Regions from separate parts of the Lactobacillus sp. ESL0785 genome, predicted to be linked through region 3. Evidence: riboswitches for the same ligand, from Rfam matches in the RefSeq annotation. Region 3 holds a riboswitch; each other region holds the start of a gene.
What was found. Region 3 has a riboswitch for thiamine pyrophosphate ahead of thiW (energy coupling factor transporter S component ThiW). Riboswitches for the same ligand answer to the same signal wherever they lie in the genome.

Region 1 (10,329 bases), 250 kb from region 3:
TTTTGATAATCATGATCCACTGGCTGCTAGGATTTATACCCAAGATCGGAGTCAAATTTTAGCAAAGATTAGTGCGACACCATTAAGTTATCAGCCGGGTACAAAAACAATTTATTCTGATGTTGACTACATGCTTTTGGGATTAATTATTGAAAAAATTACTGGTCAACGTGAAGATGAATATGTTTTTAAGAATATCTATGAGCCATTAGGATTGCTGCATATTACTTTTAATCCACTTGCACATGGCTTTAATCGTGAACAGATTGCAGCAACTGAACTTGACGGAAACACTTTTGCGGGTTGTAATTATTTTAATCATGTTCGAACGAATACAATTCAAGGTGAGGTGCATGATTCTAAGGCTTATTACACAATGAAGGGTGTTAGTGGTCATGCTGGTCTGTTCAGTAATGCAGCTGATTTAGCAGTTTTAGCTCAAATGGTACTTAATTATGGTGGCTACGCGCGACAACAGTTCTTTGACTTGAATACTTTAGCTGAATTTGCTAAACCCAAATCTGCTGATCCAACTTTTGGCTTGGGTTGGCGGCGGCAGGCTGATGATGGTTATGCACGAATTTTTTCTAACCAGCCTGGATCTAATACAATTGGGCATACAGGTTGGACAGGCACGGTGACATTAGTTGACTTTCAACGTGAAATAGCAATTATTTTGCTGACTAATAAGCGTAATTCGCCGATTATTAACCAGCAGACGAAGGATTTTGCTGGTAGCCATTATCTAGTGGGCAAGTACGGTGACCTAATTAGTTTAGTTTATGCGGCGCTAGATGAAGATAGTGTTGCAGCTAATGATCAAAAATTATGGGATCTATTGCGATCAAAGTATATTCAGATCGTAATCCAGCCTGCAGCAGCTGTTCAAGCTGATAAGCAGGATTTAGCGGCTCTGTATCAAACTGTAATTGATCGTGCTCAGAGTAATCACGATATTTGTCAATTGCTTCAATCATCATTAGGAATAGAGATTAAGCAGTTTTTAGCTGAAGATTTAGGTGAAAAATCATGAAATATCGAATTGGTATTGATAGTGGCGGTACGCATATTGTTGCTAGCAGCTTCGATGAGCAGGGGCAATTACTAAAGCAGGTGACAGCTGGTCCGGGGAATATTTTTTTGGATCAGACAGGAACAATTAGGCGTCTGCTGGAGGTAATTAATGAGTTAACGGCTGCATTGGGTAAGGCTGACTGCACACGAATTTTAATTGGCATTGCTGGTCTTGAAACTAATGGTAATGTGCACGAAGTAACTAGTGAACTACAGAAGCAGCTGCAGCTTAAAGTTGAATTAGTTAGTGATGCACAATTGGCATTAATTAACGGCTTGCACGGACAAGATGGCACTTTGGTAATTGCTGGAACAGGTTCAATTGTTTATGGCACTTGTCAGGGACAAAGTTACCGCTTCGGTGGTTGGGGCAACTTGCTGGATGATGCTGGCAGTGCTTATAAGATTGCGGCAGCTGCAACGCAAATAGCATTGCGACAATATGATCAGGGAAAAGAAACAACTCTGGGAAGCTTGCTGTTGCAACTGACTAAAACAGCAACAATGCCGGCTTTAGTGAAAAAATATTATCAATTAAGTCGTGAAGAAATTGCTGCTTTTGCGAAAGAAATTGCAGTTTTGGCTGCAAGTGATCATTTGGCTGAACAGGTAATTACCCAACAGGCAGCAGCTTTGGCTGTAGAAGTTGTGGGCTTGTTAGAGCGTTATCCGCAGCCAATGCCGAAGCTGCTAGCTTTATCTGGTTCAGTTTTGACTAATAACCAGCAATTTAGAGTAACCTTGTTAAGACAAATTAAGCAGACTTATCCACAAATTCAAGCACATATTGTTACTGATAATAATAGTTGTGGTGTTTTATATTAATAGCAAGTAGTAAAATTAAGAAAGAAGGTGATGCCAATGGACGGAATTGAACAGGTTGCTTTTGAAATGATCAGCAATACTGGTGAAGCCAGATCGTTATTGATGAAGATTATTGATGATGCAGATAAAGGTAATTTTGATAATTATGAAGCTGATTTTAAGAAAGCTAATGACTGCTTGAAAACAGCACAGAAGGTGCATTTGAAGGTAATTAGCTCTGAAGCAGATCAGAAGAAATTACCTTTTAGTATTCTATTAGTTCATGCCGAAGATCAAATGATGGCGGCAGAGTTGATTCGCGATTTAGCTCAATATATTGTTAATATTAATAAGCAACTAGTTGAGCTAAAAGAAAAGGAAAAATAATTATAAAAATTAATTGTATTCACTTATGAAGGAAGTACATATGAAATTTAATTCAGAAAAAATAGCTAACGGAATGGCATCCTTAGCTGGGAATCGTTATTTTACTGCTATTCGTGATGGGATGTCGGTAATTATTCCGGTATCAATTGTTAGTTCATTTTTTACGTTGGTAGCACAGCTGCCAACATTGATCCCAGCATTAAAACCAGCTTTAACGCCATATTTAGCTGATTTAACAATTCCAGTAACATTTTCAATTGGGTTAATGGCGTTGTTTTCTTGTTATGCAATTGCTGCAAGTTTAGCTAAAACTTATAAGCTGGATCGTAATTCAACCAGTACAATTGCAACGATGGTTTTCTTACTATTAGCAATTAAGCCAGGAACAATTACGCCGCAAATGGCTAAAACGACTGGAATTGCAGCTGGTACGGTTTTCCCAGCACAAAACTTTGGTGCTTACGGGTTGTTTACCGCAATGGTAGTAGCCATTTTATCAGTTGAAGTTATTCGTTTCTTTAAAAAGCATAACTTAGTTATTAAGATGCCGGATGTTATTCCGCCAGCTGTTTTAAATGCTTTTACTTCGTTAATTCCAGCTGCAGTTTTAATTATTGTAGCTTGGTTTATTAGAGTAGGACTTAATTTTGACTTTAATGCCTTCTTAATGCAATTATTGTCACCATTAGCTTACTTTGGTAAAGATAATTTGATTTCCGTATTAGTACCAATCTTCTTTAATTCACTGTTTTGGATGTTCGGTATTCACGGAGCTATTACGTCAACACCAGTTGTCCCATACTGGTACGCACACTTGAATGCAAATATGGCTGCTATTGCTCATGGAGCAACTGCTGCAACTGTGCCACACTTTATGACTGAACAATTCTTGCAATTCTTCGTTTATATTGGTGGTTCTGGTTCAATTTTGGCACTTTGTATTTTATTAGCTTTCATGTCGAAGTCTAAGACTGGTAAGGCAATGGGAGCAGTTGTTTTAGTACCAAGTATCTTTAATATTAATGAGCCAATTATTTTTGGTTTGCCAATTGTGTTAAACCCTTACTTTGCAGTACCGTTTATTTTAGCGCCAATGGCTGATGGGATTATCACTTGGGCAGCTACAGTAATGGGACTATTAAATAAAACAACGTCAATGGTTCCATGGCCGCTTCCAGCACCAATTGGTGCCTTTCTGGCTACTGGTTATGATTGGCGGGCAATTATCGTTACGTTAATTAATATTGCGGTTTCTGCTTTGATTTACTTCCCATTCTTCAAGATGTGGGATAAGCACCAAGTTAAGATTGAAGCTGAAACAGCTGCTGAAGAAGCTCAAGCTGCAAAGGCTTAATTAATTTTAGGAGGATACCTGATGAAAATTTTATTATCATGCAGTGGTGGAATGAGTTCATCATTGATTGCTACAGGTCTTGAAAAAGAAGGTAAGAAACGTGGTCAAGATGTAATTGTTAAGGCTACAGGCACTGAAAATGTCGCTGATGATTTGAGTGCTGACCAATATGATGTTGTCTTACTGGCACCACAGGCTGTTTACCGTAAGCAAGCAGTTGCAGATGAGGCTAAGGATCATAATATTAAGTTTGTTATGATTCCGCGAACAATGTATAATCCTCTAGCTGCGGGTAAGTTGCTTGACCTAGTAAATGAAGAATTGAAAAAATAATTTGTAAAAAGCACTTCAGCAGATATTGGTGAAGTGCTTTTTGTTAAAACGATAAGGAGAAATTTTATGACAATGCGACATATTGGGTTATCCATTTATCCTGATCATAGTGATGCCCAAAAAGACGAGCAATATTTATTGCTGGGAGAAAAGTATGGCTATACCCGAATTTTTATGAGTATGTTAGAAGCTAAGGATGTTGAAGCAACTAAGAAAAAGTTTCAACATATTATTCAGTTTGGTAATAAGCATGGCTTCAGTACAACTTTGGATGTGTCACCCCGGATTTTTAAGCAATTAGGAGTTTCATATACTGATTTATCATTTTTTAAAGAGTTAGGTGCTGCAGCAATTAGGCTTGATGAAGGGTTTGATGGTAAGACCGAGGCCGAATTGACTTATAATCCTGAACAGATGATTATTGAATTAAATATGAGTAACAATACGGGCTACTTAGATAATATTTTAAGCTATCAGGCTAATGAACCGTTTATTTATGGTTGTCATAACTTTTATCCTCAAGTAGGTTGCGGCCTAGAAGACCATTTCTTTGAGGAATGTAGTAAAAATTTTAAGAAGCATGGTATTCATACAGCTGCGTTTGTTTCTAGTCAATGTGGTAAACATGGTCCATGGGATGTGAATGATGGTTTGCCAACACGTGAAAACGACCGATACTTACCGATTGAGGTACAGGCTAAGTCATTATTTATGACTAATTTAATTGATGATGTCATTATTGGTAATTCATATGCTAGTGAAGATGAATTACGTCGGCTGAGCGAATTAGACAGATATATGCTTTCTTTTGATGTTGATTTGTTGCCAAGTATTAGTCCATTAGAAAAGCAAATTTTGTTAGAAGATAAGCATTTTCGCCGTGGTGATAGCAATGCCTTAGTAGCTCGTTCAACTATGCCACGAGTTTGGCATCGTGATGAAGCTAATCCTGCTCATGATAATCAAGAACAATTTCAAGTCGGCGATATCTTAATTGGTAATGATGACTTCGGGATTTATAAGAATGAGCTACAAGTTGTTTTACAGCCGCATAGTGATAAACGGAAAAATAAGATTGCTGCAATTAAACCAAGCGAATTGTCATTACTCAAATATTTGCGGCCGTGGACTAAATTTAAGTTTGAAAGCCATCAGGATGAATAATGGGTACTGCTTTAGTTATTGTCGTAGTTTTGCTGGTCTTGTTTTTAGTAGCTCTTAAATTGGTCGCGCAGGTTTATCGCGCGGGTTATCGCATTTACAGTATTCTTCTTGAAGTAATCAGTATTGTATTGCTAACAATTATTCTGGTTTATTGCAAAAATAAAGTTGTACTTATGTTAGCGATGGTTATCTTTGCCTTTTGCTGTATGGTCTTTTTGATTGCCTTTAGTCGTAATTTTCAGGCGACAATGAAGGGTGAAGGCAAGGGAATAATTGCTAAATGGATTCGTAAAACAACTACCAAAAATAAAAAGCATTAATTAAGCTATATTGGGGGATTTTTTTATAGTAATGATTGTGCTATACTATATCTAATTTATAAGTAACGTCACTAGGGGTGCTGATAGCTGAGAAATACCCTTGGAACCTGAACAGGACAATACCTGCGTTAGGGAAGTGTTAATACAAGCATTTAATTTGTACTCCTTGCTGACGTCATAGTTAGTTAGGAGTATTTTTTATGTTCACAAGATCATCCAAATGGAATGTGAAGTCGATTATTTTGGTGGCTTTAATAGGTATTATTATGGGTATCATTTATACATACGGCTTTAATTGGGCTTATAACTTAGTTAAAATGGCGTTATTGCCAACCGGTTTTGCGCCAGTGACAGATACTGTCTTTTCTGGTTTATGGTTAATTGCAGCGCCATTGGCTATGTACTTTGTCCCTACTGTAGGTTCAGGTACAGTTGGGGAAGTCTTAGCAGCAATTGTTGAAATGGCGATTGGTGGTCAATGGGGTGCAATTACCGTTGTTTCTGGCTTAATTCAAGGAGCAACCAACGAGATTGGCTTTTTCCCGAAAAAAGAACGTTACCAACAATTTACGTGGAAAAGTGTTATGACTGGAGCATTTTTTGCAGGACTAGGTGCATTTATTCCAACTTATTTCTTATATGGTTGGAATAAATTTAGCATAACTTTGCAAGTTGTCATGTTTATTACTGACATTGTTTCTGCACTTGTATTTGACGGGGTTTTGGTAAAGTTGATTACCAACTTATTTGATCGTGCTTTGCGGCCGCGCTTAGCGTAAATTAATTTGAATCTGGCGAATGATGTTTATTAGATTTTCAAAATGGAATATTAAAGCAATTATTTTTGTTGTCTTAATTGGGATTTTATTAGGTTTTATCTACGAGTTTGGTGTTGATAATTTATATAATTTAGGCAAAATCTTATTGGTACCGACAGGCTTTGCACCAGCAACGGATTCTATCTTTACAGGGTTATGGCTAATTGCAGCACCGTTAACCATGTACTTTGTTCCCTTGCCAGGGGCTGGAATAATTGGTGAAGTTTTGGCTTCTGTGGTTGAAATGCTGCTAGGTGGTCAATGGGGCATTATGACAATAGTTTCTGGCTTAGTTCAGGGAGCGACAAATGAAATAGGTTTTTTCCCGAAAAAAGAACGATATCAAAAGTTTTCGTGGAAAAGTGTCTTAACTGGAGCTGTTTGCGCTGGCATTGGTGCGTTTGTTAGAAGATACCTTGTTTATGGTTTAAATTATTATTCGTGGCAATTACAACTTAGTATTTTTTTAATTGATCTTTGTTCGGCCATTGTTTTTGATGGCATTTTGGTTAAGTTGATTACTAAGTTATTTGCACGAGGATTAAAACCGAAAATTAAATAATAAAAAAAGCTACGATTAATATCGTGGCTTTTTTATTATTTTTCTTTTTTTCCTAAAATAGCATGTACCTTAGTTGTCAACATATCGATTGCAACGTCGTTTTCGCCGCCTTCGGGAACAATAATGTCGGCATAACGTTTAGTTGGCTCAATGAATTGATGATACATTGGTTTAACTGTACCTAAATATTGCTCAATTACAGAATCAATTGAGCGACCACGATCCTGAATATCGCGCTCGAGTCGTCTAATGAAACGGATATCATCATCAGTATCGACATAAACTTTGATATCCATTAAATCACGAATCTCCTCACTGGCTAAGACTAAAATTCCTTCTAGAATAATAATGTCAGCGGGTTCAACATGGATTGTTTGCTTGCTTCGAGTGTGTTCTTTGAAGTCGTATACAGGCATTTCAATTGGTTGGTAATTAAGCAGATCATTAATTTGAGCTTTTAATAGGGGAATATCAAAGGCATCGGGATGATCATAGTTAATCGTCATTCTTTGGCTCATTGGAATTCCAGTATTATCTTTATAATATGAATCTTGCGTCATAATCAAGACATGCTCATTTTCTTGCATTTGATCAACGATTTTATGGGCAATGGTTGTTTTTCCACTGCCTGAGCCGCCAGTAATGCCAATTACGACGGGTTTTTCAAGTTTAGACATTAGACTCTCCTTTTTTATCACATAATATTTTACTTTAGTTTTTATCGGAATACCACTAAAAAAAGATTAAAGTGAAAATTTATTACATTCTCTAAGGATTACAAGTGAAAGAGTAGCTAGGTAATTTATTATATAAATTTACAGTTGCAATACTTTTATCTTATTTAAAAACTTGAATTGATAATATATAAGCGCTAACATAATTATTATATTAGATAATAAAAATGAAAAAAGGCAGTATAAAAAATAATTTTGAAGAGATGGGAAATATTAAAAAGAAAATTGACTTTTATGAAATAGGTGTTCTATATCAGAATGAACTGAGCAAAAACATGCTCATGATACAGATTTTAGACAATATACGAGTAAGTAGAGATTATAGTTATAAATTACAAGCAATTAAGGAGAAAAAACTATGTTATTAGGCTCAATTGAAGCCGGTGGTACTAAATTTGTATGTGCAGTCGGTAACGAAAATTATCAAGTTAAGGATACAATTACTTTTCCAACAACTACTCCAGAGGAAACTTTACAGAAGACTGCGGATTATTTTAAGCAATTCACTGTTGATGCAATTAGTGTTGCCTCATTTGGTCCTTTGGAAATCCGTCAAACATCGCCTAAATATGGTTATATTACGACAACCCCTAAAAAAGGTTGGCAGGATACTGATTTTATTGGCTTTTTGAAAAAACAGGTTAATGTGCCAATGTTCTTTACAACTGATGTTAATGGCTCAGCTTATGGCGAATATGTGATGTCGTTATTGTCAAACGAAGATCTTGATTCATTGGTTTATTACACGATTGGTACTGGTGTCGGCGGCGGAGCAATTATTAATGGTAAGTTAGTCGGTGCATTAGGTCATCCTGAGATGGGGCACGTTCTACTTAAGCGTCATCCAGATGATCTTGATTTTGCTGGAGTCTGCCCATATCACAAAGATTGTCTTGAAGGCTTAGTGTCAGGACCAACCTTTGAAGCAAGGCTGCATCAAGCGGGACAGAATGTGCCATTGACTGATCCTGTTTGGGATATTATGAGTTATTATGTAGCTCAGGCTGCGTTACAGGTAACCCTAATTTTGCGACCAGATAAAATTATTTTTGGTGGCGGCGTAACAAGTGAAAAGTTCTTACAAAAAGTACGACGCGATTTTGCTAAGATGTTAAACGGCTATGTTGATATACCAGATTTAACCAAGTATATTGTGATGCCAGCAATTGCTAATAATGGCTCAGCAACTGTGGGTAACTTTGCTTTGGCTAAGCGATTATTAAAGGAATAAATCGCTGATAAAATAATTGGGATGGTATGTGAGAGAACTTTGTACGTTTCCTAGGTGTCTTTAATAGTAGCAAAATTAAAACGACAGATTATTTCTGTGGTTAGTCTGGAAACAGGAAAAAGTATACCGATAATTATTGGTAATATTTTACTTAATAAAACATAATATATTTACAGCTATTTAAAAATACAAGTTCGTAATAAATAAAAGCATAAAAAATGTAATAAATAACGTTGTATTGCAAAAGCAACTGCTTAAGCTTAATATAAAACCAGCAATATTTATAATGTAAAGGGTGATATAAATGAGTAATACGTTAATTGGTCTAATCATGGGAGTAGTATGTATTCTTGCTGGGTTATGGGAATTTTATGCTTTTCGAAAGCATTTACAGTTTATTCGGACTAATGGTAATAAGGAAACTTCTACTTTTTTGTTGAATTCTTATTGGTTTAGTATTGTTTTCAGTGTTTTATTTTTTATTGCTGGTGTAATTTGTTTGCTAAAGATATTGCTGTAATTAATGAATAAGTAAAGCTTCTTAGAGCGATACGTCTAAGAAGCTTTTTTAGTTAATATTTGGTCTAGTTAGTAGTATGGGACTGATCCAACGTTTATTTTTAGCCTTGTAAACAATTTAATATTTAAATTGTTTACTGTTTATTTGAAAGCGCTATAATGATATTATATAAAATTAATATTTAGGAGAAATTAAGGAGATAACATGGCTGATAATAAAGAAAATGCAGAAAAGAAAACTGCTGAAGATAAGGAACAAGAAACTTTAATGGCTGCAATGGGCTTGATTGCTAACGGTGGCAATGCTAAAAGTTTAGCTTTTGAGGCAATTAGAGCTGCCAAGAAGGGTGATATTTATACCGCACGGTCCAAGCTAAAAGAAGCAGATGATTCTTTACTGCAAGCACATAATTCGCAAACCAATATGTTAACTAAGGAAGCTCAGGGTGATCATACACACATCACTTTGCTAGTTGTTCACTCACAAGATCACTTAATGAATGCGATAACTTTTAGAGATTTGGCTGGAGAAATGGTTGATTTATATGAAAAATTATATCAAGCAGATGCTCTAAAAAAGGCTGGTGAATAGGTTAACCTAAGGAAGATCAAGTTGGTCTTCTTTTTTTATTTACAAAATATTATGAGTGATTATAATAATTATTTAAATGTAACATTTTAAATAAAATGGAAGGAAAACAATGATTGAAAAAGCTTTTCAGGTTATTCTTATTTTATTGGGAATCTGGGAGTTGTATGCAGTATATAAGTCCTATCAAGGTGTTAGGAAGCATGGTGGTAAGGGTACGTCAGCATTTTTACCACTTGCTTTATGGTCTGGAATCGTTTTTGGTCTAGTATTAATTGTTTTGGGTTTGAATTACTTGTTTAAGTAATTCAAATAAATTTTGTTTTGCAGTATTACGAATTGTAATACTGCTTTTTTATACTTGATTTAATGTTAATTCACCTTATGTTGAGTCCAGTTATTATTTTGCCACCAATAGTTTATTATCCGTAAATATATTT
Region 2 (10,329 bases), 270 kb from region 3:
AAGGAATTTGGGGCAACTGATACGATTAATAATACTAAAGTTGACATGATTAATGAAATTAACCGGATTGTTGGTTCTGAGGGCTTGAACTATGTAGTTGATACTACTGGTGAACCTGATGTAATGAAAGCTGGGTTAACAGCTCTTACAATTAAAGGGCAATTTGCAGTAGTTGCAATGGGAACAAAGACAATTAAAGAACTTAGCCCAATGATTGATTTACTGTCATTTTCAAAAGATATTAAAGGTGTAATTGAGGGTGATTCAATTCCACAAGAATTTATTCCAGAATTAATTGATCTTTACCGGGCAGGAAAATTCCCGATTGATAAATTAGTTAAGTTTTATAAACCTGAAGATATCAATCAAGGAATTAAAGACTCGATTAGTGGCAAGACAATTAAGCCAATTATTGTTTTTGATGAGCAATATCATGTTTAAAGTTGAAAAAGAATAGGATATTAAAATGATTAAAGATGGAATATTTGAAGCAGCAGCTCAAGGGCATAATGCTGCTATTAAGGTCGAAGTTTCACTTGCAAGTAATAAAATAACAAGTGTTAAAGTTACTAAACATCAAGAAACAGCATTGCTTTCTGAAAATGCTTTGCAATTGATCCCCAAAAAAATCGTAGCCAACCAATCAACTGAAGTTGATGCAATTACAGGAGCAACATTTACGTCTAATGGGATTTTGCATGCCACAAGAAAAGCTCTAACAGAAGCTGGCGCAGCTGCTAGTGATTTTACTGGTGCAGAAAAAATTGTTAAGAAAGCTCATGAGCTTAAGACGGATGTAGTAGTTCTGGGTACAGGATTAGCTGGATTAAATGCTGCAATTACAGCCAAAGAAGCTGGTGCTGATGTTGTTTTAATTGAAAAAACAGGACGAATGGGCGGTAATTCAGTAGTTTCAGGTGGCTTTATGTATGCTACTGGTAGTAAATTTAATAAAGATCAAGATAATGATCCTGAAAATTTACTGCAATTTTATGAAGATTTTGCTAAAAAAGATGGCGGGACAGTTAATCATGATTTAGTAAAGACAATTGCTGATCATTCAGCAGCAGCAGTTAACTATTATGCAGATAAATATGGTGTCGAATTTACTGCAATGCCACTAGGAATTTCTAAAAAGCCGCGGACACATATTAACTTTAAGCTAGGACCAGTAGCGATTATGGCACCAGTTATGAACCGCATTAAAGAATTAAAAATTCCGGTTTTATATAATCAAATTCATGAGGAAATTGTAACAACAGCTGGTAAAATTGCGCAAGTAATCACAACAGGCAAGTATGATGATTACACAATTGCCTGCAAAGCAGTTGTAATTGCAGTTGGTGGTTTTGATGGCTCGCGAAAAACTCGTGATAAGTATGCGCCAAGTGCTAAAGGTACTCGGTCAATGTCAACTCCTTATAATGATGCAGATTATCTTGAACTTACTAAGAATTTACATGCAGCTTCTGAATTTAAAGACGGTGTCATGGGGATTATGACGGCTAATTATTTGTCAGTTGGTGGCGCTGCAAATTCATTAGTTGTTTTAGGTAAGGCTTTGGCTGTGAATAATTTAGGTAAAAGATTTACTAAAGAGGGCCAGCATTATTCCTTAATGTATAATGATGCGTTAAAGTCTACTGGAAATAAATTCTTCTGGATTTTTGATAAAAATAATGCTTCTTACAAGGCAGCCAGTCAAATTCCAGAGGCCAAGCAATGTGCCACACTGGAAGATGCAGCACAAGTTATTGGCTGTGATAGTGCAACCCTTAAGGCAACCATTGATCGTTATAATTCTTTTGCTGGTAAGAAAGACACTGATTTTGGTAGAGAAGATATCCAATCTGTAGCTAAAGAAGGACCATATTATGTAATTGAGGGTTATCCAACAACCGTTGCTGGCTTTGGTGGTTTGAAGATTAATCCTGCCGCTGAAGTTTTGGATACTGCTTCTAAACCAATTGCCGGTGTTTATGCAGCTGGAGAATCTGCAACTGGGCAAATCTTTGTTCATACTTATCCATCAACGGGAACAATGTTGACGACGTGTACAGTCTTTGGTCAGATTGCTGGTAAAAATGCTGCTGCGTATGCCAAAAAATAGTAATTGAGGTTATAAATGTGATTGTTAATAAAAATACATATTATGATGCAAGTTATGATGTTATTGTGTTAGGTTTTGGTGGTGCTGGCGCAACTGCTGCCCGATTTGCTGCTGATGCTGGGGCAAAAGTATTACTTGTTGATTCTGCTCCTGAAGGTCACGAGGGTGGTAATACAAGATATGCTGCTGAATTAGTTGGTTATAGCAGTAATGAAGCTGATTATCGTGCTTATTATGAAAGTTTAGCGCAGCATTTTACAATTGATTCTAAAATTGAAAATACCGTTGTTTACGGTATTACTCACATGAAAGAATATTTTAAACAATATTTAGGTGTTGATCACCCGGTTAGTTATCGGAAGATTCTAGGTCTACCTGATGAAGCTGTGATTGCTGATCACTCTGATCTTCCGGGCGCTAAAAGTTATGACATGATTACGTTGAAACCGGGAATTTTTAATGCTTCTTTGTGGAATGTTTTACGGCAAAATGTATTAGATCGTAGTGATCAAATTGATGTTTGGTATTCAGCACCAGTTAAACATTTATTGCAAACGCCCAATCGTAAAGTCGTTGGTGCTCAAATTGAACGCGATCACGTCTTGTTAAATATTTTTGCGAAAAATGGTGTGGTCTTGACAACTGGTGGTCTTGAAAATAATCCACAGAAGATTCAAGATTATATTGGTTCTCATAAATTGGTGCCTTTAGGCTCACTTTATAATAAAGGTAAAGGGATTGATTTAGCTCATGAAGTAGGTGCTGATATGTGGCACATGTCAATGTATGCTGCCGGTGGGATGCAACAGAGTTTTGCTTTCTATGAACCGGGAATGAAGCGGGCTCCTTTTTATATGGGTAATCCTGTTTTTAACTCTGGCAGTATTTTTACAGTTGGGGATGATGGTACACGTTACTTTAAAGAGGATCAACTTGCTCGTGAAGGTTACGTTGAAAATCATGGTTCATGGTATAAGCCACTCAATCCAATTCATCCTTACATGGTTTTTGACCAAAAGCAATATGATAAAATTAGTGCCATTAAGACTTTCCCTGATAATAAAGCATTAAATTCAGTTGTTAAAGCAGAAACAATCGCTGATTTAGCAGCTAAAATGGGTGTTACAGGTGAAAAATTGCAAGAGACAGTTACTGAATTTAACTTCTTTGCCCAAAAGAAGCATGATTATGCCTTTCACCGTGCACCTGAAACTCTAGAAGCATTTTCTGAGGCTGGTCCTTATTATGCTGTTCCTCTTGTACAGACAATTGGCTGGTCACAAGCTGGTCCAAGAAGAAATGCACGTGCCGAAATTCTTGATCCTGATCAGCAACCATTGCCACATTTATATGGTGCTGGAGAATTAGGTAGTAATATGTCTAACCTTTATCAAGGTGGGTCAGATTTAGCAGATTGTTTGATTTTTGGTAAAATTGCAGGTCAAAACGCTGCACATCCTAAGGATGATTTTGAAGAGTGTGTTGGTAATTGTGAAACTGCTAAATTAGAAAGAGCAGTACCAATACAGACCTTAACTTCAGATATTAAAAAAGAAGAATATCCTACAGGACCTAACCAATATATTGGTAAGTCAGCTGAAGGTATGGGTGATGAAATTGTTGTTCGCGTAACTGCTGATCAACAAAAGAATTTGAAAAAAATTGAAGTATTGAAACAAGCAGAATCGGACGATTACGGTCAAAAGGCGATTAAGGAATTACCAAGTAAAATGGTTAATGAAAATACAGTTGATGTTGATGCGATTTCAGGTGCGTCTAATACTACACGTGGCTTGAAAGCAGCGGTAAATGATGCGTTAGCTAAAATTAATTAACTGTATATTTTAAGAGAAAATAAAAAGATCTAATAGAGTAAATGATATGAATCCCAAAATCAGTTGTCCTAATTTTAGAGTTCAGATCAAAATCTATTAGATCTTTTTTTATAAATTATAATTAATTATTCTAATATTGCCATGGTGCAGTAAGCATAGCCTTAACTGTTTGCTTAATATTTTTGCTTTGAGCAATCATCGAAATGACGCTAGCTCCAGCAACCCCTGTCTGAGCAATTGCCGGTAGGTCTGGAACTCTGATTCCACCGATAGCAACAATTGGCCGTGAAGTATGGTGAATTAGTTGGCTAAGTCCAGTTGTCCCAATTTCAGGATCAGCATCAGCTTTTGAATGAGTAGTAAAAATTGGGCCGCTGCCGTAATAATCAATTCCGGTAATTTGATTAGCTTGCTGGACTTCGGCTAAAGTTGAACAGGAATAGCCCACAATCATTTGTTTACCAACTTCGGCGACTACTTGGGTAATAGCCTCATCACTTTGCCCCACATGGATACCTTCAGCGTGGACTTTTTGGGCTAATTCGACATCGTCATCAATGAAAAATGGTACCTTGTATTTTTGACAAAGTTGGTGCAATTTCTGCGCCATAGGTAAGCGGTCTTGAGGTTTTAAAGTTGAACCAGCACCTTTATCACGAAATTGAAAAGCTGTAATGCCGGCTTTTAAGGCTTCTTCAACGATATCTGGCAGTGTTTTGCCAGCTGGTAGATCTTGACTACCACAAATAAAATAGGCGTGTAAAATTTTAGAATTAAATTTTGACATAATTTTTCCTTTCTTTATTTAGCCCAATGATTGAGCGGGCCGTGACCATGGCCAACTTGAATTGTTTGTTCAATGGTTTTGGTAACGTATTGTTTGGCTAATTTAATTGCTTCAGGCAAAGTATGGCCTAAAGCCAGCTGAGACGTGATGGCTGCGGCTAGTGTGTCACCAGTGCCGTGTGTTCGCTTGGTATGTGTTCGTGGACTGCTGACCCAAAAGCTAGAACCGTCCTCTAGCAAGGCAAAGTCGCGAACTTGTTCATCAGTTGAGTGACCACCTTTAATCAAGACATTTTTAACGCCTAGAGCTTGTAATGAATGAGCTAAATTTGGATATTGTTGCTCATTAGTGACTTTTATGCCAGTTAATACCTGTGCTTCTGGTAAATTGGGTGTTATTAAGTTGGCGAGAGGTAAAAGTTCAGTTTTTACGGTTTCAACTGCATCTGCACTTAACAAGTGGGCTCCACCTTTAGCGACCATGACTGGATCGACAGTAATCGGTCCAAAGTCATATTTTTGCAAGTTTAAGGCAACTTGGTGAACATGTTCGGCATCACCGAGCATACCAGTTTTAGTCGCGCGAATATTAAAGTCTGCTGCTAAAGATGCACATTGTGCGTCAATCATCTCAAGCGGAAGCAAGTGTGATGCCTGTACACCGAGAGTGTTTTGTGCGGTGACAGCTACTACGACGGCAGTGCCGAAAACGCCTTGCATTTGAAAAGTTTTCAGATCGGCCATAATTCCGGCACCACCACCTGAATCAGTTCCGGCAATTGTTAGAACTTGGGGAAATGAATTAATTTTGGTTGCCATAAGATACTTCCTTTAATCATAATCAGCAATTTTTTCAATATCAGTAGTTTTTACTTTAGCTAAATAGTCCATTAAGTACATGCTAAAACTACCAGGGCCAACATTAGGATGGTCTTGAACTAATAATTGTCCTGTTGCTCCAAAAATTAAAGTGGCAACTTGAGCAGCTTCAAAAAGGTTGTTAGTTACAGCACTAAAAGCAGCTACAATACTGGTTAGCATGTCGCCTGAACCAACGTGTACCTGGAAGAGAGGGGTGCCATTATGCACATGAACCAGATTGTGACCATCACTAATAGTGTCAGTAGCGCCACTGGCAATAACTACACAATGGTATTTCTGGGCTACTTTTTTGGTAATTTCATCAAGGTTGCCAGTACCAGAACCAGCATCTATTCCTTTAGCATGCCAATTAAATTCACCTAAAGCAGCAATTTCACCAGCATTACCGCGAATAATTCCGACGTGAAAGTTCCAGAGTAGATCTTGAGCGATATTCAGTCGATAACGTACAGCACCGATCGCTACAGGATCAAGCACGATCGGCTTACGATATTCTCGAGCCAAATCACCCATTTTTTTCATGTGAGCAATTTGCAACTTAGTTAAGCTGCCCATGTTAATAGCCACAGATGAAGCCATGTTGACCATTTCATCAGTTTCATCGATTTCATTACTCATAATTGGGGAAGCACCAATTGCATTTAAGCCATTAGCAACATCTTGAACAGTCACAAAGTTAGCTGCATTGAGTACAACAGGATTTTGCTTACGTAATTTATCTAATAATTCTAACTGCATAATTCTCTCCTAAAATTAATTGGAGGAGTGCTTAGAACTACTGTTAGCAAAATAAAAAGCTTTAACGCAGAAAACGTCAAAGCTGAAGTTAGTTTGACACGTTCCTTGCGCAAGTATTGGCTTACAGGTTCAAAGGGTCCGAAATAAAATTTCATCTCAGCCTAAAAGGCACCCCTCGTGTTATCGCTTTCAAGTATAGACGATTTTATTAGAGAATACAAATAAAAATGTCCAACTTTATTTAAGTTGGACGGTCATAAAATTTATAAATGTGTAAATGCTGATGAAGTTAGATAAATTGTAAAATAGTCATTAAAATTGGGACAACGATAATAAATAAAATGGTGCTTTCAACTACAATATTAGTTGCATACTTAACATCACCGTGTGATTCGTTAGCTAAAATTGGTAAAACAGCTAGCATTGGTGTTGCTGATTGCACAATTAAAGTCTGTCGCATCAAGCTTGGCATGTTAAAGCCGGCGCTCATTCCGATTTTAATTAAGGTAATTAAAATGATTGGTGAAAGGATAAAACGGCCAATTAAAGCTAAGATTGAATCACGGTCAAACTTAACATTTTTAATTCCAGCATCGTGCAAGACAATGCCAATATAGACAAGTGAAAGTGGAGTTACTAAGTTGCCAACGTAAGTTAGGGTAGAGTTAAGGAAGCTTGGTACGGGGATACCTAATAACATCCAGACTAAAGCAACCACAAAGCCAACAAGCGGCATAGGCAATAATTTTTTCCAATTAATTTTGTGGCTGACCTTCTTATCCTTAGTGGTTGGGTCATCGTTTTGAATTAAGAAAACGCCGAAGGCCCAAGTAGAAACGGTATTAATAATATAGTAAACTAAAAAGTACGACATTGCCTTGTCGCCAAACAGAGCCATGTTAAGCGGCATGCCAATAAAGATTGTATTGGCATTAACCACGGCGTTCATGAAAATTCCCCGTCGTCCTGCTTTGATCTTGAAAACCTTAACGCAGAGCCAAGCAATGATGTAACCGATAATTACGCCTAATGCTGGGAACAATAATTCGGTTGATAATTGCAATAAGCTGTTACGACTTAGGTTCTTCATTACAGCAGTAAAGATTGAAGCTGGTAAGGCAATTTTAGTAATGATACTTGAGATTTCTTTGCCAAATGAATCATCAATCCAATTGAATTGTTTGAGTAAAAAGCCTAGAGTCATGATTAAGATAATTACGACAACGCTTGATACAGATGTTAAAAAGACTTGCATTAAAAGTTTCCTTTCTCTGTAGTTGAATTAATATTTAGGTACCCATTTTGTCTTTTGAATGGCTTTTTAGGATATTGGTGATATTTAGTGCCAGGTCAATGGCAGTTGGGCTGCCTTTACGCCAATTAAGTTAGAAAAATTTTGCTTAAGAAAACATAATTCCAATTTTATAATTGCCTATTAAGTATAATACAATAAGTATTTTTAATAGCAACAATTTTACATTTTGGAAGGTCAATGAAACATTATCTAAAGATAATAAGTATTACTATTTTACTTAAAACGGTGTAACTTTTAGATTGTTAAGAAGGTAAGAAAATGGAAAAATTTACAGATCAACTTTATCAAATTGTAAGTGGTTTATGGCATCAAAGTATGGTTCATCCATTTGTTCAGGAATTGAGTAGCGGGCAACTTCCACTGACTAAGTTTCGTTTTTATTTACTGCAAGACCAGTATTATTTGCATGAATTTAGCCAGTTTCATCAAGCAATTGCAGCGAAGACGGATAATAAGTTGGCAAAAAAATTTTTGTTAGCTAGTGTGCAGGACTTGCATGATTGTGAGTTAACGATACGTACACACTTTTTTAAGCAATTAAAAATTACAGCAGCTGAAGTTGCGCAAACGCCAATAGCACCAACAGCGTATGCCTATGTTAATCATTTAAATATGACTTTGAACCATGCTGGGATTGGTCCAGCAGTGGCAGCAGCGGTGCCATGTTATTGGTTGTATCAAAAAGTAGGTCAACAACTAGCAGTTGCTGGTTCACCAGTTTCTTATTATCAAGAGTGGATTGATACTTATGACGGTGATTGGTATGCGATTAACGTTAAGCGAATTTTAAGGTTGACTAATATGCTGGCAGAATCGGGTACGGCAGCTGATCGGCATGAAATGCAGACAGCTTTTGTTCGCAGCAGTTACTATGAATTGCATTTTTGGCAGATGGCATATGAAGAAGAAAAATGGTTGTAAATAAAAAGTTCAAACCACTGGTTGTTGCTGGCTTGAACTTTTTGGTATGATAGATAAGATTGAAAATAGAAAAGAGGAAAGCGTACAAAATGGTTACAAATAAGCAGCGTCATCTGTGGGCTTTCTTAGCAGGATTAGCTTGTGTGATGTGGGGAATTTCGGGCCTATTTGCCAAGTCACTTTTTAACCTTAGTTCAGAAATTACGCCGATTTGGTTAACACAAATTCGGATGGTTGTTTCTGGCTTTGTGTTATTGCTGGTAGCAGGAATTGTGAGGCAAAAGCCGATAGCGACAATGAAGAACAAGCATGATGCGGGTATAATTATTGCATACGGCATTCTTGGCTTGTTACCAGTACAATTGTTTTATTTTATTACCGTGCAAAAAGCAAATCCGGCAATTGCAACTATTTTACAGTTTATTGGGCCCTTCTTTGTAATGGGGTATTTAATTATTAGACACCAACAAACGTTACGGCGACTTGATTTATTGGCAGCAATTACTGCATTTATTGGTGTTGCCTTACTGGCAACACATGGTGATTTTAGTCACTTAGCAATTACACCTGAAGTATTAATGTGGGGAATGCTAGCCGCAATTGGAGTTGCGACTAATACCTTGATTCCAATTAATGTATTGCAGCGCGTTTCAAGTTTAGTAGTTACGGGTTGGGGGTTACTTTCTGCCGGAATTTGTCTGACGATTATTCATCCTGTGTGGCCGCATATTAGATTAACTGCACAAGTTTGGCTGTCAGTAGCAGTGGTAATTGTGATTGGTACTTTGATCCCGTTTCAATTAATGACAAATTCGCTGCGCTTTATAAAGGCTTCGACGGCTAGTTTACTTGATGCTTTTGAGCCATTTTCGGCAACAATTGGTTCGGTTTTGTGCTTTGGCTTAATAATGACACCACTTGATTGGCTGGGGGCAGTGCTGGTAGTAATTGCGGCAATGGCACTGAATATTACACCGAAATCAAAAAATAAAATTGAGTAGCAATTTGTAAAGTGTGAAAAGTTAGGCAACAACCTAGTTAGTTGATGTCTATTTTTTTACTTTTAATTTAGAAAATAAAGTTAACTATTGAAATTTACAAACTAATGGGAAAAGTATATTATTGTTTTCGAGGATGTTGATATAGCTGGGATCTTTTACTGTATTCCCCACGTGTGTGGGGGTGATCCTACAGTTAAGCGAGCTCAAACTTTGGCTAAGTTGTATTCCCCACATGCGTGGGGGTGATCCTACATCAGCTGTTGACAAAGGCACTGGGATTACAAGAGTAACATCTACAAGCATTAACCAGCTTGTAAAGTTCTTGTCAAAGGCTTTTTTAATTATTTAAGGGATGAATTATCTTTGAAGTAACGAGCAAGACCATTATCTTTTATTGTTCCATACATATTATTTATACGATTTAATTGTTTAATGCTTCTAGAAATACTCAAGAATTGTTTACCGCCTATTGTTGCAAGTCGAGTATACCAATATTTATATACAGGAGGATTCGGTAGTGGCCCATTAGAAAAGGCATAACTAACCCTTAAACGATAAAAGTTTTTATAGTTGGGTATTTTTTTAACTGTCACAACCTTGCCAATGTATTCGTCAGTTTGAAAGTGGCTCATAATTATATAGTGCTTGTTTATTGTTGTGACCATGCAAGATTTAAATTTCGGCTTTTTTAATTTATAAGAATAACTAATATCATTTACCCAAGTTTTCCTTAGAATTCTA
Region 3 (10,329 bases):
AAAAAGCGTTCAATATAAGACATAATCCAAACAGATAACAGGATTGGTACCACTGTACTGGCATAATTAGTTAAATGCATTGGCAGGCCATAAACCGTGAATGGTTTGCCAGCAGCCACAATTTTAACTAAACCGGGATCCAGCATAATCGCGCCTAAGAAAATTCCCAAAATTGGCGACGTATTAAACTGCTTAGCAGCGGTATAGCCAATTGCAATCGGGAAGAAGTAAAATCCAGCATCCCCAACAAAAGTAAATAACTGGTACAAATCGCTATGAACTGAAATTACGTTCAACATAGTTGGTCCTAAGACAGCAACCAGCATCTTGAACATTGAAGCTGCAATTAACATTGGAATTAGTGGGGTTAAACTGCCGGCAATTTTATTTAAGATTGTATTACCAACAGATTTCCAAGTTCTTTTTTCTGTATTATTAACTGCTGCCTCATCCAAATTTTCATTAACTGGCGCAGCCGAAGTTAAGTTGCCTTCTGCAACAACGGCATCATAAACTTCGTTAACTGTCTGACCAATCACAATTTGATATTGACCGCCGGAACGAGCAACTCCAAGTACGCCGCCAATCTTTTTAACTTCGTCATCCTTAGGAACATTCATATCCTTTAAATTGAACCGCAGCCGCGTCATACAATGCGTAACACTGGCAACATTTCCGCTGCCGCCGACAGCTTGGTCAATCTGCTTCGCCATTTCTTGGTAATCTTTACTCATTTAATTCTCCTTTGATGTTAAGTAAGATAAATAATTACTGGTTTTGCTTAATAAGTATGTCTTGACTGGCAGTTTGCATGCCAAAATCCTTCGTCATCGTCCAATTTTGATTGACAGGTGCTAATTTAGTAAAAATCACCATCGTGGTCAAATCGGCATTATTTGCGGCTAAACTCTGACGGTCAAGTTTAATCAATGCTTGTCCCTGTTCAACGCTATCTCCTTGTTTAATCAGAGCCGTAAATCCAGCACCATTAAGATTGACTGTATCAATCCCAATATGAATTAAAATTTCATCGCCAGCTGGCGTTACCAGCCCTACTGCATGCTTTGATTCCGGTAACGACACAATTTTGCCAGCAACAGGAGCACTAACCGTGTCCGCAGCAGCTACCAACTTAATTGCAAAGCCATCACCCATCAACTTTTGTGAAAAAACCGGATCGTCAACCGTACTCAGGTCGGTAACTACTCCTGCTATTGGTGCAGTTACTGTAAACTCAGGCTTTTTCTTCTTAAAAAATCCAAACACAATTTCCCTCCAATAAAAAAACTCCCTGAAACAAGCTATTAGAAAGTATGCTAAAAATACTCAGCTAATGGTATGCCTCAAAGAGCAATAACCCATTGTTAGTCTGCAGCTATGCGCAGCTGCAAACGTTTTTAATATCAACAACTGCTATTCTACCGTAACCAATGTTAATTACAAAAATTTACGCACAGAAAAAGCCGCAGTCAATTAAACTGCAGCTTAAAAACTAACATTATTTTACTTATTACCTTCAGCTCTTGACTTATAAATACCACCATCGGTATTAATTACTAAGTCTTCACCTTCTGTAATAAAATCGGGTACTTGAACAACCAAACCCGTTTCCATCGTTGCCGGCTTACCAGAACCAGTTACCGTTGCACCTTTAATGCCAGGTTCTGTTTGCTTAACCTTCATTACAACAGTTGATGGTAATTCAACTCCCAGCAACTTGCTGCCGTTAGCAAATTCTAATTGAACTTCAATATTGGGAATTAAGTAAAGCTTATCATCACCTAATTGGTCACTAGAAACTTCATATTGTTCATAAGTTTCTGTATCCATGAAGGTATAAACATCACCTTCGTTATACAAATACTGGGCATTTTTCTTAGTAATATCGACCAAGTCAACCTTTTCTGTTGGGCGCATCGTCTTATGAACAACCGCACCACTTTCAACATTACGCAAGTCCATCTGCATCACGGTATTACCCTTACCAGGCTTGTGGTGATTGGCTTTAATTACCCGAATCAGCTTACCGTCTTGACTAAAAACCATACCCTTTTTTAAGTTAATTGCTTGTACCATGTTTATACTCCTTTAAATTCCAAAAATAATTATGCTTAAATTCAAAGTTATTCACGCTGGAGGCAAAGCAAATTTTTTAATTAATAATAAATAAATCCTGTTCATGTAATTAAGTATACCAAATTAAAAGTGTCTAAGATAGATTCGATCAATTAAATGTCCGTCAGTTTTATGCAAAATTAGACTCGCACGTTGCTTAGTGGGAGCAATATATTCACGTAAATTAACCAAATTAACCATTTGCCAAGTTTCTTGTGCTAATTGCAATGCATCAGCGCGCGGACCATTAGCCATTTGATAATAAAAATTATTGGGATTATTTTTATTTAATTCCAAAACACGCACGAACCGTTGCATAAACCATTGCTCAATTAATTCTTCAGCTGCATCAATATAAATTGAAAAATCAAAAAAATCGCTGGTTACAATTTGCCCATTTGTTGGTAACTGTAGCGTATTAATGCCTTCAATTATCAAAATATCCGGCTGCTTGACGTGACCATACTGCCCCGGCACAACATCACTTAGTTCTTGTGAATATAGCGGATAGACAATATCCGTCTTGCCTGCAAGCACATCTCGCAAAAAGTCATTCAGCAAGTTCATGTTATAACTTTCCGGAAAGCCTTTTCGATCAAACAAATGACGTCTTTTTAACTCTTGATTCGAATAAATAAAGCCATCTGTTGTCATTAAATGCACATTTAATTCTGGATATGTTCTGCTAAGCAAAACCTGTAATAGACGTGCTGTTGTGGATTTTCCAACAGCAACCGAACCTGAAATGCCAATAATAAACGGAGCAGCTGTAATCGCAGCATTTAAAAAGTTACTTTGTTTCTTCTGCAGTGCCCGTTTTTCTTGATAAACTAAATGTAGATACTCAATCAGACTACCATATATCTCACGGACATCGGTTAAGTTGACAACATCCCCTAATGACTTAATCTTCGCCAACTCAGCTTGGTTGATTTTAACCTGCTTATCTGAAGAAAATGATGCCCACTGATCCCGCTTAAATTGCAAATAATTTTTCATTTAATTGTCCTTTACCCTGTTTTCCTCTATTATAAGGTAAACAGATATTTCAACCAAAATATTTTTGGTTTCTTAATTAAAACGAAAAGAGTACTTATGCAAAACATAACTTTATTCGGTGATTCCTTATTTAACGGTTATCGTAACCACCACGACACTACCTTAATCACCGCAGGCCTGCAACAAATACTGGGAGCTAACTTCTATGTCAATAATATTTCTCAAAGTGGTGCCACAACTGCTGATGGCCTCAAACGTTTATCATTAGTTGACGAAGATAGTGATCTCGTTGTCTTGGAATTTGGCACTAACGATGCTGCTTCTACTTGGGGTATTCCCAGCAATCTTTATGCTCAAAATCTTCAAAAATTAATTACCGCAATTGGCGCTGCACGAATGATCATTATTGGACCTGCTTATCCCAATCCAGATAATTCAACTATCATGCAATATTACAGCAATGAAAGCTTAACGTGCTACAATCAAGTTGCACAAACTGTAGCAGCTGAACACAATATTCCTTTCGTTGATTTAATTGCTAATTTCAAGCATTTACCTAATATTTCATCTTACTATCAAGCAGATGGCCAACATTTTACTACCAAGGGCAATACTGTTTTAATTAATTTAGTTGCTACGGCAATTAACAAAAAACTTGTGCATTAACTGCACAAGTTTTTTCATTTATAAATCGTAATACATCATTATATGCTTAACATCTGCTTCAACAAATGGTTCACCCTGTGTCTTATAACCTAATGAATCATAGAATGGTTTTGCTTGCCACTGGGCATGACAATACAAGCGATCAGCACCTTGCTGCTGCAGGTATTCATGAACCTGCTTCATCATGTCAGTGCCTAAATGTTGTCCGCGAGCTGCCTTAGCTACAGCTACACGGCCGAGCATCCACTTGCCATCTTCTTGAAAGACGCGACAAACCGCTTGTGCCATTGTCTGCTCCTCATTCAACAAGTAAACCTGGATAGCGGTCAAATCCTCATCGTCTAATTCTGGTACCGTGATTTCTTGCTCGGTTACAAAAGTATTGATCCGTAAGCGGGCAATACAAAATACCTCACGCCCCGACATTTCATCAATTTTTTTAAAAACAAATTTTTCTTTTTCCACCATCAATTACCTCCTACTTTTCCTCATAAGTATGCGGGTCAACTGCAAGTAATGGACTCTTTTGTCCCGTATAAATTAAATCGAGTTTGTACATCGCACGTGAAGTAATTGTATAGACTAATTGCGTTTCATCAAGTTGATGATAGTTGGCCTCAGAAGCAGCCCACATAATAACGGCATCAAATTCTAATCCTTTAGCCAAATAAGACGGCACAACTAGTGTCCCGTCAACTAACCGCTGATTAGCTGTTGCAATCAGTGTCGCTTTGACGTTATTTTCTTGTAATTTTTGACTTACAAATTTGGCACTAGCCAAATCCTTAGTAATAATTGCCGTGGTCAGTTGCTCTTTACTATTATCCTGCAAAACCTGTTGCAGAACCTGAATCGTCTCAAGATCATTTTTACGACCCCACAAGACAGGCTTAGGTCCTTGCCGGTTAAAAGATTCAATCTTTTCTCCCTGCCGCAAAATCTGTTTAGTAAAATCGGTCAACTGCTTGGTTGAACGGTAAGACTTAGTCAATTGCACAACATCGGTCTTTTTAGGATCAAACAAACCACTAATCTGTTTTAATAAACTGCGACTTTCATCTTTTGTAAAAATCGCCTGGTTCAAGTCACCGAGCATTGTAAACTTCGCACGCGGGAAATTATACTTTAGATAACATAATTGAAATGGTGTGTAGTCCTGAATTTCATCGATAAAAGCATAACGCATTTCATAATTAACGTGCCGACCAGTAAGCAGGTCGTATAAGTATAAGTAAGCCGAAACATCATTCATATGAATATGATGCTGCTTAAAACTATCTTTTACCTTTGCTACATGCTTAGCCCAATCATCAGTGCTAATCTGCCATTTTGTTAAGTCTGTCATTTTTGGTACAGCCCGCAAAAAGCTCAAATACTGCGCCCGCATATTAATAAAATTATTATGCCGAATTTGTTGGTAAACTTTATCTAATGCTTTAACGACAATTTTACGACCTAAAAATTTTTCCTCTTTTTCTTCAGATTCAAATTCCTGATCTGGACGATCATAAAGAGCATTTAGCTGCTGCTTACTCAAACTTTCAATTGTTTCAGAAACCCAAGCTTTTTTCGTTTCCGCATTAATCTTGCGGTTAAGTGACTTAATCAATTCTTCACGCGTTGCGTCAATTCGATTACTCAAATTATAATTATCATTGTATGAATAGTAAAGTTCATTTATTTTATCCTTAGCAAAAAATGGGCGCTTTTTATTGCGAAAATAAATATCCTTAAAGACAACGCCTCGCTTATTGAGGTGCTCAGCATAACGCGTTACTAACTTAAAGAAACTCGTTGAATCCTTAAACTCGCCAATGGCTGTGTCTGCAGTTTGATCTTCAAACTGGTCAAACAAATTTTCCACTGTCATCCCTGGCAAACGCCGGCTAACAAACTGCCAGTAGGTCATCTGTACCATGTTTTGCTCGCCCATTTCTGGCAGAACATTTTTAATATAATCATTAAATAATTGATTAGGGCTAAACATAATCACATCACTACTGGTTAAGTTCCCACGATAACGATACAACAAGTAAGCAATTCGCTGCATAATCGCCGAAGTTTTTCCAGAACCGGCAGCACCTTGGACAAACAGCAAATCAGCACTAGTATTCCTGATAATCTTATTTTGCTCACGCTGAATTGTCGTCACAATGGACTTCATTTGTGTACTGGATTTTTCACCCAAAACTTCCAACAGCATTTGGTCACCAATTGATTCATTGGTATCAAACATGTTCACAATTTTACCGTCTTCAATCATAAATTGCCGTTTTTTCGTCATATCCACGGTAATTTCACCTTCAGGTGACAGATAAGAAACTTGCCCTAACTTACCATCATAATAAATTGAAGAAATTGGTGCCCGCCAATCATAAATTAAGAAGTGATTATCCTTATCCGCAAATGAACCCAGTCCAATATAGATTGTTTCTGGCTTTTCGCTGCCTTCTTTAAAATCAACCCGAGCAAAATACGGTTTCTTTTCTAAACGTTGTACAGTTCCAAGTTGCTTAGCAGAATGTTGCCAAGCATTCTCACGTTCATCAAGCAACTGTTGCTGCTGATGAATCGACAATGCCGTTTCCATTGATGTCGAATAACCATCATAATCAAGTCGTACATCATCGAAAAAGTGCGAATTAAGGTTTCGCGCTTCACCTTCAGCCGACTTAATCGCGGACGATAACTCTGCCTTTTTATCCTTAATCATCGCCAAAACATGGTTAAGATGTTTCTGTTCAAACTGCTTTTCATCCATTGCTTTTGTCATAAAGTCACCTGTTTTTTCAAAACTTGCATACTATTTTAACATGAAATAAGTTTAATATATAATTCTTAGACTTAATTAATAAGATTGCTAAAAGTTCATGAAAATTAGCGCAATTACTCCTATAATCTTCAGTATTGGAGATGATCTAAATTATGAAAAAATTGTTACATTTTTTGCGTAAATTATCTTGTGCATTAGTTGCAGCCTTAGCCCTCAGCAGCTTAGCTACACCCTTAAATAACTCACCTAGTGCACCAATGCAGATTGTTTTAGCCAAAAAAAGTGCAAAAAAGCATGCAGCTAAATCCATTAGAAAAATTGCTACCAACCAGGGTAAAGATTGTCATTGGCCTAAGAAAACCGCCAAAGTCTACATTGACTTAGATAATGATGAAGAATTAATTGCCGCCACAAACGATGCGATTACAGCTTGGAACAATACTGATACCTTTGCTTTAGTTCCAACTAATAATAGAAAAAAGGCTCAAATCATCATCGAGCCTATGTTCGATCCTGATACTGATGCCGCTGGACAAACTGGAATCAAATATAATCCCAAAACTAAGGTTATTTATACAGCAGATATCCAATTAAATGTGTATTACTTACAAAATTTTCTATATAATTATAGTTATCAACGAGTTGTCAATACCGTGGAACACGAATTAGGTCACGCCATTGGTCTTAACCATAATAAAGAAAAATCAGTGATGTACCCAGCAGGTTCACTTTATCCAATTGAACCCGTTGATATTGCCAATGTTAAGAAGATTTATCACGAGCAGTGATTTTCAAGTAGGAGTAACAGGATGAAAAGAATTTATATCATTCGTCACGGTCAAACTTATATTAACCGCTATAACAAAATGCAGGGTTGGTGCGATACGCCATTAACTGACGACGGAATTGCTGGTGCTGATGCGGCTGGGCAAGCGTTGAAAGATATCCCATTTGATATTGCATTATCAAGTGATCTAAAGCGAGCAAGTGACACTTGCGACATCATTATCAAGCACAACGTTAACCATAATGAAATCCAGCACATTGCCACGCCCTTTTTTCGTGAACACTTTTACGGCTATTTTGAAGGTATGGATACGGACATGGCATGGCAAATGATTGGTGGGCCTCATGGCTACAAGAACCACTACGATTTATTTAAAAATGAAACCATTGATACCGCAACTGATTGGATCAAAGAAGCAGATCCCTTTCATAATGCAGAAAACGCGGCAGAATATTGGCACCGCGTCGATCAGGGATTTGACCTAATTAGCCAACTTGATGGTGCAGAAAATATTCTATTAGTCACACATGGCTTTACCATTCGTAGTATTGCTGAACGCTTTAGCGATTTTGATATTACTCGTGGTCCCCGTAATGCATCCATTACCATCATGACAATGACTGAAAAAGAGAAAAAAGTTACTTCATATAACAAAATGAAGTTATAATTGGTACTTTCTTTCATAATTATGAAAGCGTATAATACAGTTAAATATTAATGAACAAGAGTCTATGGGGTGCTTAACAAGCTGAGATTAAACCCACGAACCTGATCTGGATAATACCAGCGCAAGGGATAGGCAATTAAGCAAAATCCCCTTCGTTATGTCGCGAAGAGGATTTTTTGTAGGCTGCTTGCTTTGAATTAGGAGGAAAAAATGACTAATAAAGGAAAACAAACCAAGAAGCTTACAATATTAGCAATTATGGTCGCACTCGATGTAGTGTTATCACCCATCTTTCGTGTAGAAGGGATGGCACCGATGTCCAGCGTCATTAATATCATTGGTGCCAGCATGTTAGGACCAGTTTACGTCACAATTATGGCAACCTTGTGTGGCATTATCAGAATGCTTATTATGGGTATTCCACCATTAGCCCTGACTGGCGCTATTTTTGGAGCACTTTTAGCCGGCATTTTTTATAAGTTAACCCGAAACATTTGGGCGGCCTGCCTTGGCGAAATTATCGGTACGGGAATTATCGGCTCGCTGCTTTCTTATCCGGTTATGGTTTGGTTCACTGGCAGCAGCAACAATCTTTACTGGTTTGTTTACACACCGCGGTTTATTGGAGCTGCCATTATTGGTTCTGCAGTTGCCTTGATTGTCTTACTAAAATTAGGTAAAGTGCGCCAATTTCAAAAAATTAGGCAATTATTTTTCGAATAAAAGTTAAAATATTTTACAAAATTCAAATACACCTGTAATAAAAATAGCGTCTTTCAAACTATAATAATAGATTTGATGGACGCTATTTATTTAATTATTCAATTACTTTATAAATCATGGGGTAAGGCTTAGCCTCATCTGCAATCTTAATACAGTTATAAAGCAGAGCCTTAATATCAGCAACATCTTTGCGGTTAGCATGAATTGTCAGCAAAGATTCACCTTTTTCAACCTTGTCGCCGACCTTCTTGTTAAGCTCAATACCAACACCATAATCAAGTTGATCATCAGCCTTTTCACGGCCGCCACCAAGCTTCATACTGGCAATGCCAACTTCATCTGCAGCTAATTGTGCTAAATAGCCACTTTCTAATGCTGGCAATTCAATCTGATATTGGGCGTGCGGCATAATGCTGTAGTCATCAATTACCTTACTATTGCCACCCTGAGCAATTACCATTGCCTTAAAGCGATCAAGAGCAGAACCATCAATAATCGTTTGTTCAAGCAATTGCCGAGCTTCTTCAATTGTCTTGGCTTTTTCACCTAAAACAACCATATGACTACCAAGTGTGAGTACTAGATCAACTAAATCTTTCGGACCCTTGCCTTTAAGTACATCAAGCGTTTCTTCAATTTCTAATGTATTACCAACTTTATTACCTAAAGGTTGGTTCATATCAGAAATCAGTGCCATGCACTTCATGCCGACACCCTTACCAATTTCTACTAAGGCATGTGCCAATTCTTCAGACTCTGGCAAGGTCTTCATAAAGGCACCAGAACCGGTTTTAACATCAATTACCAGCGCATCAGTTCCTGATGCGATTTTTTTACTCATAATTGAACTGGCAATTAACGGAATTGAATCAACAGTATCAGTCACATCCCGCAAAGCATAAATCTTCTTGTCTGCTGGTGCAATATTACCTGTAGCACCAATGATTGCTAATTTTTCTTTCTTAACTTGATCAATAAAAGCTTGTTCGCTGATCTCTACTTGATAACCTGGAATTGCCTCTAGCTTATCTAACGTACCGCCAGTGTGCCCAAGTCCGCGACCAGAAATCATTGGGACTGGGATGCCAGTTGCCGCAACCATTGCAGCCAACGGTAAACTTACCTTATCGCCAACACCACCAGTTGAGTGCTTATCAACCTTGATCCCAGGAATTCCGGATAAATCTAAATGATCACCTGAATTCATCATGTCCAAAGTCAAAGTCGACCGTTCATGGTCTGTCATATTGTTAAAATAAATAGCCATTAACAAAGCACTGGTTTGATAGTCTGGTATTGCGCCACTAACTACGCCATCAACAAAGAATTGAATTTCTTCGTCAGTTAATTCATGACCATTTCTCTTCTTATCAATTATATCTACCATTCTCATGGCATTCACCTCATTATTTATAGGTGAGTAATTCCTGTGCAATTGCTTGATCTAAAATAAATTCATTAGCATAGCCTGCCTTGATCACAGCATAGACCACTGGTGCCTTTAAAATACCACTAGCAACTAAAATTGAATGTTGCTTTTTCTTCAAATCATTTAGGCCAATCCCAACTGTTTTTTCATTTAGCTTAGGATCGACGATT

Region 1: another riboswitch for thiamine pyrophosphate. It lies ahead of OZY43_RS02300 (ECF transporter S component); the one in region 3 lies ahead of thiW (energy coupling factor transporter S component ThiW).
Region 2: another riboswitch for thiamine pyrophosphate. It lies ahead of thiM (hydroxyethylthiazole kinase); the one in region 3 lies ahead of thiW (energy coupling factor transporter S component ThiW).

What each region holds. Positions count from the first base shown of each region.
Region 1 is NZ_CP113916.1:440,566-450,894, forward strand. Features, by position in the region: gene pbp4b (penicillin binding protein PBP4B) at 1-1,033, shown strand, start outside; gene OZY43_RS02270 (BadF/BadG/BcrA/BcrD ATPase family protein) at 1,030-1,899, shown strand; gene OZY43_RS02275 (PTS lactose/cellobiose transporter subunit IIA) at 1,936-2,265, shown strand; gene OZY43_RS02280 (PTS transporter subunit EIIC) at 2,306-3,619, shown strand; gene OZY43_RS02285 (PTS fructose transporter subunit IIA) at 3,641-3,952, shown strand; gene OZY43_RS02290 (MupG family TIM beta-alpha barrel fold protein) at 4,019-5,116, shown strand; gene OZY43_RS02295 (hypothetical protein) at 5,116-5,436, shown strand; TPP riboswitch at 5,500-5,588, shown strand; gene OZY43_RS02300 (ECF transporter S component) at 5,637-6,215, shown strand; gene OZY43_RS02305 (ECF transporter S component) at 6,238-6,816, shown strand; gene udk (uridine kinase) at 6,852-7,493, opposite strand; gene scrK (fructokinase ScrK) at 7,909-8,781, shown strand; gene OZY43_RS02320 (immunity protein) at 9,086-9,301, shown strand; gene OZY43_RS02325 (PTS lactose/cellobiose transporter subunit IIA) at 9,506-9,892, shown strand; gene OZY43_RS02330 (immunity protein) at 10,002-10,196, shown strand.
Region 2 is NZ_CP113916.1:1,621,294-1,631,622, reverse strand. Features, by position in the region: gene OZY43_RS07730 (NAD(P)-dependent alcohol dehydrogenase) at 1-441, shown strand, start outside; gene OZY43_RS07725 (FAD-dependent oxidoreductase) at 467-2,110, shown strand; gene OZY43_RS07720 (FAD-binding protein) at 2,128-3,945, shown strand; gene thiE (thiamine phosphate synthase) at 4,076-4,732, opposite strand; gene thiD (bifunctional hydroxymethylpyrimidine kinase/phosphomethylpyrimidine kinase) at 4,747-5,550, opposite strand; gene thiM (hydroxyethylthiazole kinase) at 5,563-6,351, opposite strand; TPP riboswitch at 6,436-6,537, opposite strand; gene OZY43_RS07700 (AEC family transporter) at 6,641-7,606, opposite strand; gene tenA (thiaminase II) at 7,925-8,587, shown strand; gene OZY43_RS07690 (DMT family transporter) at 8,677-9,588, shown strand; gene OZY43_RS07685 (hypothetical protein) at 9,930-10,329, opposite strand, start outside.
Region 3 is NZ_CP113916.1:194,040-204,368, reverse strand. Features, by position in the region: gene OZY43_RS01025 (PTS transporter subunit EIIC) at 1-734, opposite strand, end outside; gene OZY43_RS01020 (PTS glucose transporter subunit IIA) at 769-1,266, opposite strand; gene efp (elongation factor P) at 1,504-2,076, opposite strand; gene coaA (type I pantothenate kinase) at 2,200-3,114, opposite strand; gene OZY43_RS01005 (GDSL-type esterase/lipase family protein) at 3,211-3,780, shown strand; gene OZY43_RS01000 (GNAT family N-acetyltransferase) at 3,799-4,248, opposite strand; gene helD (RNA polymerase recycling motor HelD) at 4,259-6,553, opposite strand; gene OZY43_RS00990 (matrixin family metalloprotease) at 6,706-7,341, shown strand; gene OZY43_RS00985 (histidine phosphatase family protein) at 7,363-8,007, shown strand; TPP riboswitch at 8,063-8,153, shown strand; gene thiW (energy coupling factor transporter S component ThiW) at 8,218-8,730, shown strand; gene OZY43_RS00975 (pyrimidine-nucleoside phosphorylase) at 8,825-10,123, opposite strand; gene OZY43_RS00970 (sugar-binding transcriptional regulator) at 10,137-10,329, opposite strand, start outside.